DNA from 2 places in the Inediibacterium massiliense genome. Region 2 is predicted to be linked to the other one. Evidence: riboswitches for the same ligand, from Rfam matches in the RefSeq annotation. Region 2 holds a riboswitch; the other holds the start of a gene.

The links. A riboswitch is a leader RNA that binds a small molecule or an ion and turns the genes downstream of it on or off. The one in region 2 is predicted to bind FMN.
Region 1: another riboswitch for FMN. It lies ahead of BN2409_RS06380 (ECF transporter S component); the one in region 2 lies ahead of ribB (3,4-dihydroxy-2-butanone-4-phosphate synthase).

What each region holds. Positions count from the first base shown of each region.
Region 1 is NZ_LN876586.1:531,820-540,187, forward strand. Features, by position in the region: gene secA (preprotein translocase subunit SecA) at 1-214, shown strand, start outside; one part of gene prfB (peptide chain release factor 2) at 232-306, shown strand; one part of gene prfB (peptide chain release factor 2) at 308-1,330, shown strand; gene BN2409_RS06360 (Tex family protein) at 1,638-3,809, shown strand; gene ppaX (pyrophosphatase PpaX) at 3,811-4,452, shown strand; gene BN2409_RS06370 (amidohydrolase) at 4,534-5,694, shown strand; gene BN2409_RS06375 (hypothetical protein) at 5,774-6,223, shown strand; FMN riboswitch at 6,301-6,418, shown strand; gene BN2409_RS06380 (ECF transporter S component) at 6,496-7,122, shown strand; gene tsaE (tRNA (adenosine(37)-N6)-threonylcarbamoyltransferase complex ATPase subunit type 1 TsaE) at 7,451-7,900, shown strand; gene tsaB (tRNA (adenosine(37)-N6)-threonylcarbamoyltransferase complex dimerization subunit type 1 TsaB) at 7,903-8,368, shown strand, end outside.
Region 2 is NZ_LN876587.1:1,407,579-1,415,946, reverse strand. Features, by position in the region: gene BN2409_RS15455 (hypothetical protein) at 1-47, opposite strand, end outside; gene ribB (3,4-dihydroxy-2-butanone-4-phosphate synthase) at 352-990, opposite strand; FMN riboswitch at 1,133-1,246, opposite strand; gene BN2409_RS15445 (MBL fold metallo-hydrolase) at 1,366-2,172, opposite strand; gene BN2409_RS17745 (hypothetical protein) at 2,423-2,632, shown strand; gene BN2409_RS15440 (AAA family ATPase) at 2,670-3,173, shown strand; gene BN2409_RS15435 (alpha/beta-type small acid-soluble spore protein) at 3,223-3,408, opposite strand; gene BN2409_RS17395 (hypothetical protein) at 3,535-3,693, shown strand; gene BN2409_RS15430 (GNAT family N-acetyltransferase) at 3,862-4,326, opposite strand; gene BN2409_RS15425 (helix-turn-helix domain-containing protein) at 4,371-4,922, opposite strand; gene BN2409_RS15420 (hydrolase) at 5,135-5,725, shown strand; gene BN2409_RS15415 (cation:proton antiporter) at 5,788-6,993, opposite strand; gene BN2409_RS15410 (GNAT family N-acetyltransferase) at 7,339-7,839, opposite strand; gene BN2409_RS15405 (CPBP family intramembrane glutamic endopeptidase) at 7,860-8,368, opposite strand, start outside.

The sequences.
Region 1 (8,368 bases), on a different contig from region 2:
TATGACTTTTGCTATTCAAGAAGATACCATAAAACATTTGTTCCATGTAACGGTTCAGACAGAAACAGAAAGAAAACAAGTAGTAAAAGTAACAGGAACAAGTGGAACAGATGCCCCACAAAATCAGCCTCTTGTTAAAGAAAAAACAGTTGGAAGAAATGATCTTTGTCCTTGTGGAAGCGGTAAAAAATACAAAAAATGTTGTGGAAAATAGAAAAGAGGGATTGAGATATGATACAGCTAGAGCAGTTAAAACATGAGCTTAGCTTATTACAAGCTCCTATTAAAGATTTGAGTGTTTCTCTTTGACCTAGAAAAGCTTAAAGAAGATGCACATGATCTAGATCAAAAATCAATGGACCCATCCCTTTGGGATGATCCTCAAAATGCACAAAAAGTTTTACAGAGAGTAAAACATATTAAAGATAAAATGAAAAAATATGAAGATATTTATGAAAAATATGAAGAACTCAATTTATTATTAGATATGGCAATAGAAGAGGGAGATTTGTCAGTTGAAAAAGAAGTACAAGACGAGTTTGTGTCTTTAAAAGAAGCAATAGAGACCCTCAGAGTAGAAACTCTTTTGTCAGGAGAATATGATAGAAGCAATGCTATTTTATCTATTCATGCAGGGGCAGGAGGATTGGATGCTCAAGACTGGGCAGAAATGCTTCTGAGAATGTATACAAGATGGTCAGAAAAAAAAGGATATAAAATAAAAACATTAGATATTTTACCAGATACAGAAGCAGGTATTAAAAATATTACTTTTCTTGTAGAAGGAGAAAATGCTTATGGCTACTTAAAAGGAGAAAAAGGGGTTCATAGAATTGTAAGGATTTCTCCTTTTGATCCTTCAGGGAAAAGACATACGTCCTTTGCTTCTTTAGATGTGATGCCAGAGATTGATGAAGACATTGAGATTGATATTAATCCTGTTGATTTAAAGGTAGATACCTATAGAGCCAGTGGAGCAGGAGGACAGCATGTCAATAAAACAGATTCTGCCATTCGAATCACCCATATTCCTACAGGAATTGTAGTACAATGTCAAAATGAGAGATCGCAGCATAGTAACAAAGAAACGGCTATGAAGATGCTTATGGCCAAATTGATAGAGTTAAAAGAAAGAGAACATAAAGAAAAGATTGAAGATTTAAAAGGGGATTATAGTCAGATTGCATGGGGAAGTCAAATTAGATCTTATGTCTTTCATCCATACAATTTGGTGAAAGATCATCGAACCAATGCAGAGATGGGAAATATACAAGCTGTAATGGATGGAGATATAGATTTGTTTATGAATGAATACTTAAAGAGTATTTAAGTAAAGTCATAAAATTCATCACCGATTTTCAAATTTGGAAAATATATAGAAACATTCGAAAATAGCATTACAAACTCGCTATGCTCAAACAGTGTAATGCTAATGATTTTCTCACTTATTCTATATTTTCACAAATTCTCAATAATTGTTCTGAATTTTATGCTTTACTAAAAATATAATTTGTAGACAGTTTAAAAGTAGCCGAATGGCTACTTTTTTTGAAAGAATTTTTGGTAAATATTATTGAAAGAAAAAAAACATATGGATATAATGGAAATTATAAAGATTGGAAAGGAGATTTTAAAATTTGATCATACAACAATTAGCAAATGAATTTAATATTAAAGCTTCACAGGTCAAAGCTACCATTGATTTAATTGACCAAGGAAATACGATTCCGTTTATAGCTAGATATAGAAAAGAAATGACAGGTGGACTTAATGATATTATTTTAAGAGAAATGTCAGAACGTCTTATTTATTTAAGAAATCTTACAGGTAGAAAAGAAGAAGTTATAAGACTCATTGAAGAACAAGGAAAATTGACAGAAGAAATCAAGGGAAAAGTACAAAATTCAACTACATTGACAGAAGTAGAAGACATATATAGACCCTTTAGACCTAAAAGAAGAACAAAAGCTACCATTGCAAAGGAAAAAGGATTGGAACCTCTTTCTGACATTATTTTTTCCCAGAAAATATTCGACGGCAGTATAGAAGAGATAGCCATAAAATTTGTAGATGAACAAAAAGGAGTAAATAGTGTAGAAGAAGCTATAAATGGTGCTTTAGATATTATTGCAGAAAAAATTTCTGATGATGCTGAATATAGAAAAAAGATAAGAAATATGACTTATGCAAAAGGTATAGTAGTATCTCATGCTGTAGACGAAGAAGAAGAAACTGTTTATGAAATGTATTATGATTATAAAGAACCTGTAAATAAAATACTAGATCATAGAGTTTTGGCCATCAATAGAGGAGAGAAAGAGAAAAAATTAAAAGTAAAGATCGATGCACCTATAGAAGATATTTTATTATTTTTACAAAAGTCTATATTAAAACTGAAGAGTTTTACAAAAGAACTTTTACTTACAGCAATAGAAGATGCTTATAAAAGACTGATTGCTCCATCTATAGAAAGAGAAATCAGAAATGATTTAACACAAAGGGCAGAAGAAGAAGCTATCAAGGTATTTGCAAAAAATACAAAACCACTTTTATTAATTCCTCCCATCAAAGATGTTAGAGTACTTGCCATAGATCCAAGCTATAGGACAGGATGTAAGATTGCTATTTTAGATGAAACTGGAAAGTTATTAGATTATACGACTATCTATCCAAATGCACCCCATCATAAAGTGGAAGAAGCTAAAATAGTCATAAAAGATATGATTCAAAAGTATAATATAGATATCATTCCTATTGGAAATGGTACTGCATCAAGAGAAACAGAATTTATAGTAGCTGAGTTATTAAAAGAAATAGATAAGAAAGTATATTATACGATTGTAAGTGAAGCAGGAGCTTCTGTATATTCGGCATCTAAGCTTGCAGCAGAGGAGTATCCAGATATAGATGTATCTATAAGAGGAGCTATCTCTATAGGGAGAAGACTACAAGACCCATTGGCAGAGCTTGTAAAAATTGATCCAAAGAGTATTGGAGTAGGACAATATCAGCATGATTTGAATCAAAGCAAATTAGGAGAAAGTCTTAAAAATGTAGTAGAAGATTGCGTAAATAGTGTAGGGGTAGATTTAAATACAGCAACACCTTCTCTTCTTCAATATGTATCAGGAATTTCTTCATCTATTGCTAAAAATATTGTAGGATATAGAGAAGAAAATGGGAAATTTAAAAACAGAGAAGAAATCAAAAAGGTAAAAAGATTAGGGGAAAAGGCTTATGAGCAATGTGCAGGTTTTCTTAGGATATCTAATGGGGACAATCCATTAGATAATACAGCAGTTCATCCAGAGTCTTATCCTATTACTATGAAACTTGTAGAAAAATTAGGATACTTAAAAAATCATATTGAAGCTGGGAGATTAAAAGATATAGAGTCAAAAATATTAGAATATAAACCAGGAAATACACTAGAGCAAAATATAGAAAAGTTATCTATTGAATTAGAAGTCGGAATTCCTACACTGAAGGATATTATACAAGAAATAAAAAAACCTGGTAGAGATCCTAGAGAAGAAATGCCAAAGCCAGTATTTCGATCAGATGTACTAAAGATGGAAGATTTAAAGCTAGATATGGTAATGACGGGAACCGTAAGAAATGTAGTAGACTTTGGAGCATTTGTAGATATAGGAGTCAAACAAGATGGTCTAGTTCATATTTCACAGCTTAGTGAAAAGTTTGTAAAACATCCTATGAATGTAGTAGCTGTTGGAGATGAAGTAAAAGTAAAAATTATAGGATTAGATATAGAAAGAGGAAAGATTTCACTTACCATGAAGGGAGTATAAAATGACCATTAAAAATATATTATTTGATTTAGATGGAACATTATTAGATACCAATGAGCTAATTATTCAGTCCTTTCAATATACTTATAAAACACATCTCAAAAAGGATGTTCCTAAAGAAGAGATTATAAAGTCTTTTGGAGAAATATTAAAAGTTACATTAGATAGAGAATTTAAAGATTTAAGTGATGTGGCATTAAAAACCTATAGAGATTTTCAATTCAGTAGATTTGATGATTATATTACTATGCATCAAGGAGTAAAAGAAGGACTCAAAAGATTATATGATGATGGGTATCATCTAGGAGTAGTTACTTCAAGATTGAACGAATCTGCTAAAAGAGGATTAGACTTATTTCATCTAACGGATTATTTTGATGTGATTATTGGTGCAGATGATACGACTATTCATAAACCAGATCCTACTCCTGCCCTTTTAGCACTAGAAAAAATAGGTGGCCAAGTAGAGGAAAGTATGATTGTAGGAGATAGTCCCTATGATATTTTATGTGGAAAAAACGCAGGAATGATTTCTGTAGCCGTGGGATGGAGTGCTCTTCCTAGGGATATGTATATGAAACACGATCCTGATCATGTAGTAGAAAGTATGGAAGAATTAATAGATATTATAAAAAGTTTGTAGTGTAAAGTGGTAAAAATCTTTTTATAAATAGTATTGAATGGTATAATTGAAAGAAAATAACAATAAATGGAGGATGTTTTTATGTTACTTATCAAAAATGCTACCATTTGGACCATGGAAGGTACAAATTATGAAAGAGGAAGTATATTAATAGAAGAAGGAAAAATAAAAAAAATAGCAGAACATATAGAAGCTCCTGCAAATACAAAAGTGGTGGATGCTACAGATAAAATTGTCATGCCAGGATGTATTGATGCGCATTGCCATTTAGGCATGTGGGAAGATGCTATAGGTTTTGAAGGAGCAGATGGAAATGAAATGACAGATCCTGTAACTCCACATCTTAGAGCTATTGATGCTATTAATCCTTTAGATAAAAACTTTGAAGAGGCAAGAGAAGGTGGGATTACTACCGTTGCTACAGGACCTGGAAGTGCCAATGTATTAGGAGGTCAGTTTGCAGCTATTAAAACATATGGAGATCGTATTGACAATATGATTGTAAAGGCGCCACTAGCACAAAAGTGTGCTTTTGGAGAGAATCCGAAGAGAGTGTATCATGATCAAAAACAAACTCCTATGACAAGAATGGCTACAGCTGCTATTTTAAGAGATACTTTATATAAAGCAAAAAGATATAAAGAACAATTAGAAGCTTCAAAAGATGATTTATCTAAAAAACCTTCTTATGATATGAAATTAGAAGCATTACTTCCTGTACTAAGAAGAGAGATTCCACTTAAAGCTCATGCTCATAGAGCAGATGATATATTTAGCGCTATAAGAATTAAAAAAGAATTTAATGTGAAAATGACTCTAGATCATTGTACAGAAGGACATTTAATTGTAGATGAATTAAAAGAAGAAGGCTTAGCTGCTATTGTAGGACCAAGCTTTGGAGAAAGACCTAAAGTAGAGCTTAAAAATACTACCTTTGAAACTCCAGGTATTTTAAACAATGCAGGAATGAAAGTAGCTATTATGACAGATCATCCTGTAATACCTGTTCAATATCTTCCTATGTGTGCAGCATTTGCAGTAAAAGCAGGAATGAAAGAAGAAGAAGCTCTAAAGGCGATTACTATTTATCCAGCAGAAATTTTAGGCATTGATAACCATGTAGGAAGCATCAAAGAAGGAAAAGATGCAGATATAGCCATATGGGATGGGCATCCTTTCGACTTGCAATCAAAGGTAAGCTGTACCATTATAGATGGAACAATTGTATATGAAGAAAAGTAAATCATATGGAGAATGATTTATGTGATTTTTATTTGTAGAATTTTATATAGATACAAGTAAATTTAAAGGGGAGCTTTAGATGAATAGTATGCCTATAAGTGTAATGATTTTTGGCGCATTTCCAGAAGCAATACTTATGTTATGGGCAGGGCTTTTATTGATGGGAGAGAGACCTAATATAAAAAAAGTTATAGGAGTGGCTATATTTCAGGGCATTACTTCTTACTTTATTAAACAATATGCAGATTTTGATATGTATACAATAATATGGATAAGTACTTTTATCTTATATACTCATTGGATTACGAGAGTAAAATGGAAGACTAGCTTTTTTGCTATATTAATTTCTAGTGCAATTGTTTGTCTATTGGAAGGATCTGTATTTATTTTTATGAATATTAATCCAATTTATTTGCATTTTGTAGCTTGGAAAAGCATTTTGTTATTGTTACCTCATGAAATGGTATTGATTTTTATTATTTATTTTGTACATAAAAAAAATGTTTCTTTAGTAAGTGAATGTAACTAGATCAATAACTTGATCTGATAAGTATTGAAAAAGAAAAACAATTCATGTATAATCAATATAGAATAAAATAAAATCATGTGAATCTTCAGGGCAGGGTGAAATTCCCGACCGGCGGTATAGTCCGCGAGTGGCGAAAGCTACTGAACTGGTGTAACTCCAGTACCGACAGTAAAGTCTGGATGGAAGAAGATGAATTTTTTATGTGTTCATGTTGCCTGAAGATCATTCTTCAGGCTTTTTTGTGCCTGAAAAGACTTAAGGAGGTTTTTAAAATGAATAGAACATCTACAGTACAAAAAGGTTTTTTTGGATTTAGAACGGTTACAACAGCTCATGGATTGGTAAAAATTTCAATATTATCTGTTTTGGCTTACTTAATTATGTTCATAGAAATGCCTATCTTATTTTTTCCAGGCTTTTTAAAAATGGATTTAAGTGATTTACCTGCTTTGATCGGAGGTCTAGCCCTTGGACCTGCTGCAGGAATTATGATAGAGCTTGTAAAAAATTTACTTCATTTTTTAACAAAAACTACTACAGGGGGAGTAGGAGAATTTGCAAATTTTTTAATAGGAATTTCTTTAATTATTCCTGCTAGTGCTATGTATAGAATGAAGAAAAAGAAGACAGGAGCTATTATTGGATTGATTATTGGAGCTATATGTATGGGGATTGTGGGAGGACTTGCCAACTATTTTATGCTGCTTCCTTTTTATGCAAAGGTTATGCCCCTAGAACAAATTATAGCCATTAGTGCTTCAGCAAATGGTGCAATCAAAGATATAAAAACATTAGTTTATTATGGAGTAATTCCATTTAATATCATCAAGGCAATTATTATATCTATTTTTACCATATCATTATATAAAAAGCTTTCTCCTATTTTAAAGGAAAGATAGGCTAAGAGAAAGTTTTCTCAATCTGTAGCTAAAGTCATAAAAAACGTCACTAAATTTTCAAACTTGGAAAATATAAAGAAACGATCGAAAATAGCATTACAAACTCGCTATGCTCAAACAATGTAATGCTAAGCATTTTCTCACTTATTCTATATTTTCACAAATTTTCAATAAATGTTCCTTATTTTTATGACTTTGCTAAAATATAGTTTGTCTTCAGTCTGGGGCAAGGGAAACCTTGCTCTTTGGTATTTTTTTTGAGAAAATATATAAAGATAGTAGTATTTAGGGTAAAATACACTTAAGTAGATAAGATAGAGGTGTAAAAATGAAAATAATAAGTAGTAGTGAACAAAAGACTTATGATTTAGGATATAAGTTAGGAAAGTTTTTACAAAAGGGAGATGTAGTATGTTTAACAGGTGATTTAGGGGCAGGAAAAACTACTTTATCCAAAGCAATTGCCAAGGGTTTAGAAGTAGAGGAATGTGTAACCAGTCCAACTTTTACTATTATTCATGAATACGAAGGAAGAGTTCCTTTGTATCATTTTGATGTATACAGAATTGGAGAAATAGATGAAATGGAAGATTTAGGGTATGAGGAATATTTTTATGGAGAGGGAGTTTGCTTGGTAGAGTGGGCTTCCCAAATAGAAGAGATTATTCCAAAAGAACATCTATGGATTCATATCAAAAAAATCGATGATCATACAAGAGAAATAGAAATAAAAGGAACAAGTCATCATTTTCATACCATACTAGAGGAGTTGAAATAATCATGAAAATTTTAAGTTTTGATACATCATCTATGGTAGCTACCATCGCTCTTATAGAAGATGAAAAATTAATAGGGGAATATATCATCAATCATAAAAGAACCCATTCTCAAAAGCTTATGCCTATGATTGATGAGCTTTTAAAAAGCTGTGAAGTAAAAATAGAAGAGATAGATAAAATTGCAGTGGCAAAAGGGCCAGGATCTTTTACAGGAATAAGAATAGGAATCGCTACGGCTAAAGGACTTGCTCATGCTCTTAATATTCCTGTTGTAGGTATTTCTACACTAGATGGACTTGCATTTAATCTATACAATAGCAATGGATTGATTTGCCCCATATTAGATGCAAGAAGAAGTCAAGTCTATACTGCTATTTATAAGTGGGATGGAGGAAGTTTACATAGAATAGAGGAGCCTATGGCTATCTCTATAGAAGAGTTAGCGGAAATTCTTTTAAAAAGACCAG
Region 2 (8,368 bases):
AAAAGCATACTTAATAAAATCATTACTATTTTTTTTGTTTTTAACATATTATCACCTCCTTTTTTGTAAATGTTATTATAAGCTTTAATTTTTATTCAGTCAATTGATTTATTTCTAGTTTTATATTTTTTTGATATATAATGATTATGTTTTTAAATATAGTTTCTTAGGAGTTTTCTTATAATGAAAAGATAAAGCCACAAAAAAATCATAGATTTTAACCTATGATTTTTTATAATATATAGGAAATTATGGTCTATTCATAAATTTTATTTTCATAATTTCCGTAATGTATTAGGGCAAAGTCTACTTAATAAATCTTTTGAAGAAAGACTTTGTTCTTTTAGTTTTTTACATATTCTGTTTATATTCTACAATATCCTCAATAGAAACAACGGTCATATCATGTGCTTTAGCAAAGTGAACGATTTGTGGTAGGCGGGCCATAGTTCCATCAGGATTTGTAAGTTCGCATAAAATTCCTGCAGGTTTATATCCTGCTAAACGCATAAGATCAACAGTGCCTTCTGTATGACCACGTCTAGCTAAAACACCGCCTTTACGGGCACGAAGTGGGAAAACGTGACCAGGATGAGCCAAATTTTCAGGTTTGCAGTCATCTTTTACAGCAGTAAGAATGGTAGTCACTCGATCAGAAGCAGAAACCCCTGTAGTAACTCCATCCTTAGCTTCAATTGAGATGGTAAATGCAGTTTCGTATTTACATGTGTTATCAGGTACCATTTGAGGTAAATCTAATTTTTTAACTTTTTCTTCTGTGAGACAAAGACAAACAATACCACTACATTCCCTAATTAACATAGCCATTTGGGGTATGGTAATGGTCTCGGCAGGGAAAATAAGATCTCCTTCATTTTCACGATTTTCATCATCAACAAGAAGGATGCCCTTGCCATCTCTAAGATTATCCAATGCTTTTTCTATACGTGTTCTAGAATTTCCAAACTGAGCTAATAATGGTTCATTCATTTAAATTTCCTCCAAATTATAATAAATTTTACATAAAGTACCTTGGTTTTTCTAAAAATGTATGCATATAAAAAATCCCCTTAAGCAACCTTAAGGGGATCAAAAAGCATAATAAACATACATAATAAAATATGTATAATATATTCACCTTCTTTCATCCAGACTATACTGTCGGCTTCGGAATTTAACCGAATCTGCCTTACGGCTCGCGGGCTATACCGCCGATAGGGAATTTCACCCAACCCTGAAGGATACTTTATATAATTGTATTATTAATATAACATTTTTTAGATTCCTTTGTCAAACAAAAAATAAATTTATATCCAAATAAAGTATATATTTCCTAGAAAATCATATTCGATATAGAACATACTTTTACCAATTTATTTCTAAACCTACACCAACTTCTTTTACAGGCAAAGATTTATGTATCTCTGCTTTAACAGTAAATGAAGTACAATGGCAAGGGTATAATTCTTCTACATTATTTTGTTTTAGATAATGGATAGTTTCTTTAACTTGTTTGTTTATTTCAAATAAATGAAACCCTCCTATAATACCTAATACCCGATGATCTTTACATACTTTTTTGGCATATTCTATTATATTGCATATTCCACTGTGAGAACATCCTGTAACAATATAGATACCATTTTCACTTTTATATACAAGGGCTGTATCATCCATTACATAATCATCAACTAAAGTTTTGTCAACAATTTGCTTACCAATAGGTTTTCTATTTTCAAAGTCATTTATTTGAGGAATTTCTCCTAAAAATATGATGTGTTTGCTAATTTTTATAGGTTCTTTTGAAAGAATTAGATTACATTTTTTCTCTAGATCTTTCTGTAAAATAGGAGAACAAATTTTTAAGTTGTCTATTACTTTTTCCTTAAATGCATCTGGATGAGCAATAATAGAAATATTATTTTTAGGCTTGTGTTCAAAATAATATTTTAATCCTCTTGTATGATCATCGTGACCATGGGAAATAACAATAGTGCTTATACTTTCTAAATCTATACCTAATGCAGTAGAATTTTTTAGAAATAGATCAGAATAGCCTACATCTAATAGTAAGCGGATATCCTCATCTTCAATATAATACGAAACAGCAGGTTCTCCACAATAATATTGATCAATGTAGGTATTGTTGTCTACTAAAACTTTTAGCTTCACATTTTTACCTCCTTGGTTGAATTAGAATAAGAGTTATAATTTTTATTATGTATTTCAAAACAGGCTACTTAATAAATCTTCTAAAAGAAGACTTTTTTACATTATATAACATTTCCCACTTGAGAATCAAAAGCTATTTCTTGTGCATTAAGAATTTTTTAAAGGTGGATAGAATGTATGATTTGTACATAGAGTAAAGAAGGTATTATAATATAAGGAAGTGTATGATTATATTTTAGGGGGAGCTTTTATGGACTTTGGAAATATCAATCAGTATATTAGAAGTATAGAATTACAGAGAGACAAGATATCTAATTTTAATAAATATCCATTTTGTCTGCGCGCTATTTGTAATTTATCTACATTACAGTTTCATCCTAAAGTCACATTCATTGTAGGGGGAGAATGGAACTGGAAAATCAACGATCTTAGAAGCAATAGCGACAGCATATGGTTTTAACCCAGAGGGGGGGACAAAAAACTTTAATTTTTCATCAATGGATACACATTCAGAGCTACATAATTATATCAGATTGGTTAAAGGAGCTAGTAAACCTAAAGATGGATTTTTTCTTAGATCAGAAAGTTTTTACAATGTGGCTACCAATATTGATGAATTAGATAAAGGTGGAGGAGGACCAAGAATTATTGATTTTTATGGTGGACAGTCATTACATGAGCAATCTCATGGAGAATCATTTCTTTCTTTATTTATAAATAAATTTAGAGGAAGAGGGATATACATCTTAGATGAGCCAGAGGCTGCGTTATCACCTACAAGACAGATGACTATGATCTCAAGGATGCATCAATTAGTTGAGCAGGGAAGCCAATTTATTATAGCTACTCATTCACCTATTATTATGGCATACCCCAATGCTGTGATTTATGAGATAAAAAAAGGTTTTCAAATAGTTCAATATGAAGAGACTGAACATTATATAGTTATGAAAGATTTTTTAAATCATACTCAAAAAATGTTAGATATATTAATGGAATAGGTTACTTTATATATTGAAACAGGAGTCTTATAAAACTCCTGTTATAGCACTAATGTTTTTTATGATTGTTGATTAATTGTTTTTCTCCCATTTCTACTAATCTTCTTACGATATATCCAGTATGATTTGAAGCTAGTGATTTTGGATCATTTACACCAAATTCTTGAGCGGATTCTATTTTGAATTGTTCTAAAGCTTGACGAGCTTCAGGAACAACGAGTCTATTTTTAGACAATGTTTTTCACTCCTTTTGTAATTGTGTGTATTATATAGGATGTGTAAAAAGAAAATAAATATGTTAAGTATATTGGATATGTATATCATCATCACCTGTACGAAATACTAATAACGAGGTGATGAGATGAGTAAAAATGAAAAATCTTCAATGAAATGTCTAGAAGGTGAATATGGAGAGATTTATAATACAAAACGAAATAACACAAGGATAGATCATGATGATCTAGATGATATTGAAGATAAAATAATTATTATCAATCCAACAAACAAAGACAAAAAGTAGTTAAGGGAGCATAAGCTCTCTTTTTCCAATATGAATGTATTTGGTGAAATTATGGCTAAATATATCATTTATATTATGTATTTACTTATGAATATTTTTAGATAAGCAAGAAAACATTGTTGGGTTCAATTTAAAAACTTGTATAAACTATAATTATAGAAATTATATTTATAATGTATATCGCATAGTTTGTATTACATTTTTAAATTTATGTTTTTCATATAATTTGATAGCACTAACATTTTTTGTTAAAACATTCAACTCTATATAATCTAAATTTCGACTTTGCGCCCATGTTTTTACTTCGTTTATTAAAGATGAGCCAATCCCTTTATTACGATGAGTACTTGCTATAATGATATCCATTAAATAGGCATAATGATGGTTGACAAAGCAATTAAAAGGTGGCGTTTCTAGTTCTTGAATAAGAGCAAAGCCTACAAGGGTTTCATGGTGATCGACTGCTATTAAAATATCTGAGTTTGGACTCATAATAATATTTTGTACAAATAGTTTGTTTTGGTGCGCACTTTGAAAGAATGTAGGTTGTAAAATTGCCATATCTGAAAATAACTCTTGATATAACATACAAATATCGTCTATATTATTTTGTGTAGCAATCTTAATTTTCATTTTTTAGCCCTCCTTTTTTTATAAAATGTAAATCATTTTTATGATTAGACAGGATAAAAATTTATGATTGTAGCTTTTAAAGTTCCCTTTCCACTATTTACATATGTATGGGGGTTAGATGCTAGAAAACTTATTGAATCATTAGGTTGTAGTTTATAAGTTTGATTATTTACTTTTAACGTTAATTCACCTTCTAATAATATAATATATTCTTCTGATTTTTTAGAATGACCTACAGATTTGTAGGAGTAGTTTTCATCCAATTCGATTTGAAAAAGTTCAAAATTGCGATAGGGTGTATTCGTATAATAACAATATACTCGATAATGATCTTCTTCAGCCATTTGAGCTTTAATATGGTCTTTTTGTATAATGTAAGTATTATGTTCCTTTTGTTCAAGTAATGAAGTATAAGGAACTTTCAATCCGTTTGCTATTTTCCATAAAGTGTTTATCGTTGGATTTGTTTCACCTTTTTCAATTTGAGATAGCATAACTTTACTGACATTAGATAATTCAGCAAGTTGACCTAAACTTAAATTTCGTTTGGTACGAAGTGTTTTGAGGTTTTCTGCAATAATAGAGTTTATATTCATTAGGGTATAACCTCCTATAATTATATTGACAATTATAATTAACAAAAGTAAAATATAATTAACGTAAAATATATTTTACTTTTGTTAATTATTATATCTTAACGATTTCAATCATACAAGAATAATGAAAAGTATTTATGAAACCATAGTAAGATAAATTAGAGAAGTACATATTGATTCTTATATTATGTTTTTTAAAGGAGGATATTATTATGATTACAAGAGAGAAAGCATGGAATTTACTTACTGAATACAACAAAGAGGCATTTCATATTCAACATGCTTTAACAGTTGAAGGGACTATGAATTATTTCGCAGAAAAATTGGGATATGGAGAGGAAGCAGACTTTTGGGCTATAGTTGGGTTGCTGCATGATTTGGATTTTGAAATGTATCCTAAACAACATTGCAGTAAAACCCAAGAGATTATGAGAGAACATGGTATTGATGAAAGATTAATAAGAGCAGTAGCCAGTCATGGGTATGGACTTTGTCTAGAACAACAACCTAAACCAGAGCATCAAATGGAAAAAGTGTTATTTGCGGTAGATGAACTTACTGGATTGATTGGTGCAGCTGCAAAAATGCGTCCATCTAAAAGTGTTATGGATATGGAGCTTTCAAGTCTCAAGAAAAAGTTTAAGGATAAAAAATTTGCATCAGGATGTTCACGAGATGTCATTAAACAAGGTGCAGATATGCTTGGTTGGGAGTTAAATAAATTACTTGAAGAAACAATTTTGGCTATGCGTTCTTGTGAAGCATATGTGAATGATCAAATGGAAATCTATAATCACAAATAAAATTTTACTCATTGAATGAAAAAAAGAACGGGAAGTCCAAGAGGACTTCCTTCGTTATGGAATTATAACTCTTGAACAGTTTGAATTTTAGAATTTTTTAATGTGATATCCCCTGATTTTATGAGTGCATATTTAGTAATAGAAGGTCCTATGAGTTCATATATAATAGTTGCTCCAAGGATAATTGTTCTTATTTTAGCTCCTACCTGTGGGAAATCTAATTGGGCAGTCATAGATAATCCTATGGCAACACCTGCTTGAGGGATTAGAGTAAATCCCAAATATTTTTGTATTGTTCTAGGCATATTTGATAATTTACAACCTAAGTATGATCCAATAATTTTTCCTGTTACCCTAGATAGGATATATCCTATTCCTAATATGCCTACATATTTGATCAATTTTATATCTAATTCTACTCCAGCTAATGTAAAAAACATAATATAAATAGGAGGAGTAAAATAGTCAGCGATGGTGATTACTTTTTTATTGTTAGGAGAAATATTGCTGATTACAGCCCCGATAGCCATACATAAAAGAAGAATAGATATATTTAATAACTTTGCAATCCCTATGGATAAACAAATCCCAGCAATTACTATACTTAATAGTTCGTCTCCATTCTTTGATTTTTGCGAAAGGAATACCAATATAGATCCTATAATAATACCTAAAACTAAAGTAGTTACAATTTCCCAAATTGGAGGAAGTAATCCATGGGTTAAAGAAAAATCATTGACAGTGTTAGATAATTGTTTGGTGATGGATACGATAGTACCAAAAATTATAATACCTATAGCATCATCCATAGCTACTACAGGTAATAGTGTATTAACAAGTTTTCCTTTAGCTTTATATTGTCTAATTACCATGATAGTTGCTGCTGGAGCTGTAGTAGCAGCAATAGATGATAAAATAAGACTGAAGGATAGAGGTTGTTTAAAAACGAAAAACATAGTTATAAAAACTACTAAAACGCCACCTATAGATTCTAGTAATGTGATTAAGAATATGGATTTTCCAAGTTTTTTCATGTCTGTAATGTTGAATGCACTTCCTATGCTATATGCAATAAATCCTAATGCTACTTCCGAGATGATGGACAATTGAATAGAAATATTTATGGGGATTAAATTAAAAAAAGAAGGGCCTATAATAATTCCTCCTAATAGATATCCAGTTACATAGGGCAAATTTAGTTTGGATACAATTCTAGCCATGATCATACCGGCTATTAAGATGATGGATACATAATACAAAGCATTCATTTTTAGATTCTCCTCTGGATTATATATTTATTTTGTGATAGATTAAATGATTTGAACATATATTCATAAATTTATCATTCTCTACACAAATTGAAAATATTTGAAATTATTCAATATGTTGGATTGAATATCATTATAACAAAGGAAAAATAAAAGTCAAATAAATACTCTCATACGACTAAGTAGTTTATATGTTTGAGAAAATTGAAACATAAGATTTAAAAAAATTTTTCGTCATCAGAGGATAAAATAGGTGTAAAATGTAACAAGGATATATTTTGGTATGAGATATTGATAATATTTGTCTAGAAGTAGTCAAATTTGTTTTATTTTAGAGAATAAGAATTAGTCGTTTAATTTCAACTCCATAAATCTTGTTCCTTTAATAGGATTGTATACATAGGGTTCAATATCATAAAATCCGAATGATGTGTATAAGGCTTGTGCTTTTTTCATCATTGGAAGAGTATCAAGTCTAATATAATGATAATTAAGTTTTGAGGCTTCTTGAATGATCGTAGCAATAAGCATTTGACCAATTCCTATTCCTCTATAAGCATCACGAACATATAGTCTTTTCATTTCACATATTTCTTTAGAAATCTTGCGAAGAGCAATGCATCCTGCCACTTTACCATCAGACAATCCTAATATCAAAGTTCCATCAGGAGGACTATATTTTCCTGGTAGTGTTTTAACCTCTGATTCGAAATCTTGAAAAGCAAGATCTATTTTTAGTGATTGTGCATATTCCAAAAAAAGTTGTCTGACTTGTTTTATCATATCTTGTCTAGTGATATGGATAAACTCAATAGAATGATCTTTATTATCTGGGATAGATTTCATAAATGATAAACCTCCCTTTATTATTTCATCAATAAGTTTAAAATTGAAAAACCAGCTTTGCCCATTAAAGTATCTAATACAGCATGAGCAATAATTAAAGGAATAATGCTTCTTTTCTTGGATAAATAAAAATATGTACAAAGCAGTATTGTAGTAAGAAATGTACTGTAAACCTCTGTTATATTAAATTGAAAAATCTTTGTAAGATGGCTACCATAAAATAACATACAATTCAAACATACTACTAATAATTGAGAAGAAAACACATTTTCGAGTTTGTGTAAAAAGTAACCCCTATAAACCAGTTCTTCTCCTAACCCGACTGTAATAGCTAAAAATAGAAAGCGTAATAGGATAGCTGTAAAATTTGGCTGATTTCCAAATGAGCTGATATCTATATGCATAAAAAATATCGGTGGAAGTATTTGCATTAGATATAAAACTATCCCTAAAATGAATCCTCCAGTAATATCTAATATTGAAATTTTTGTGAATCCGACTACCTGCAATGACTCTTTGTCTATTTTTA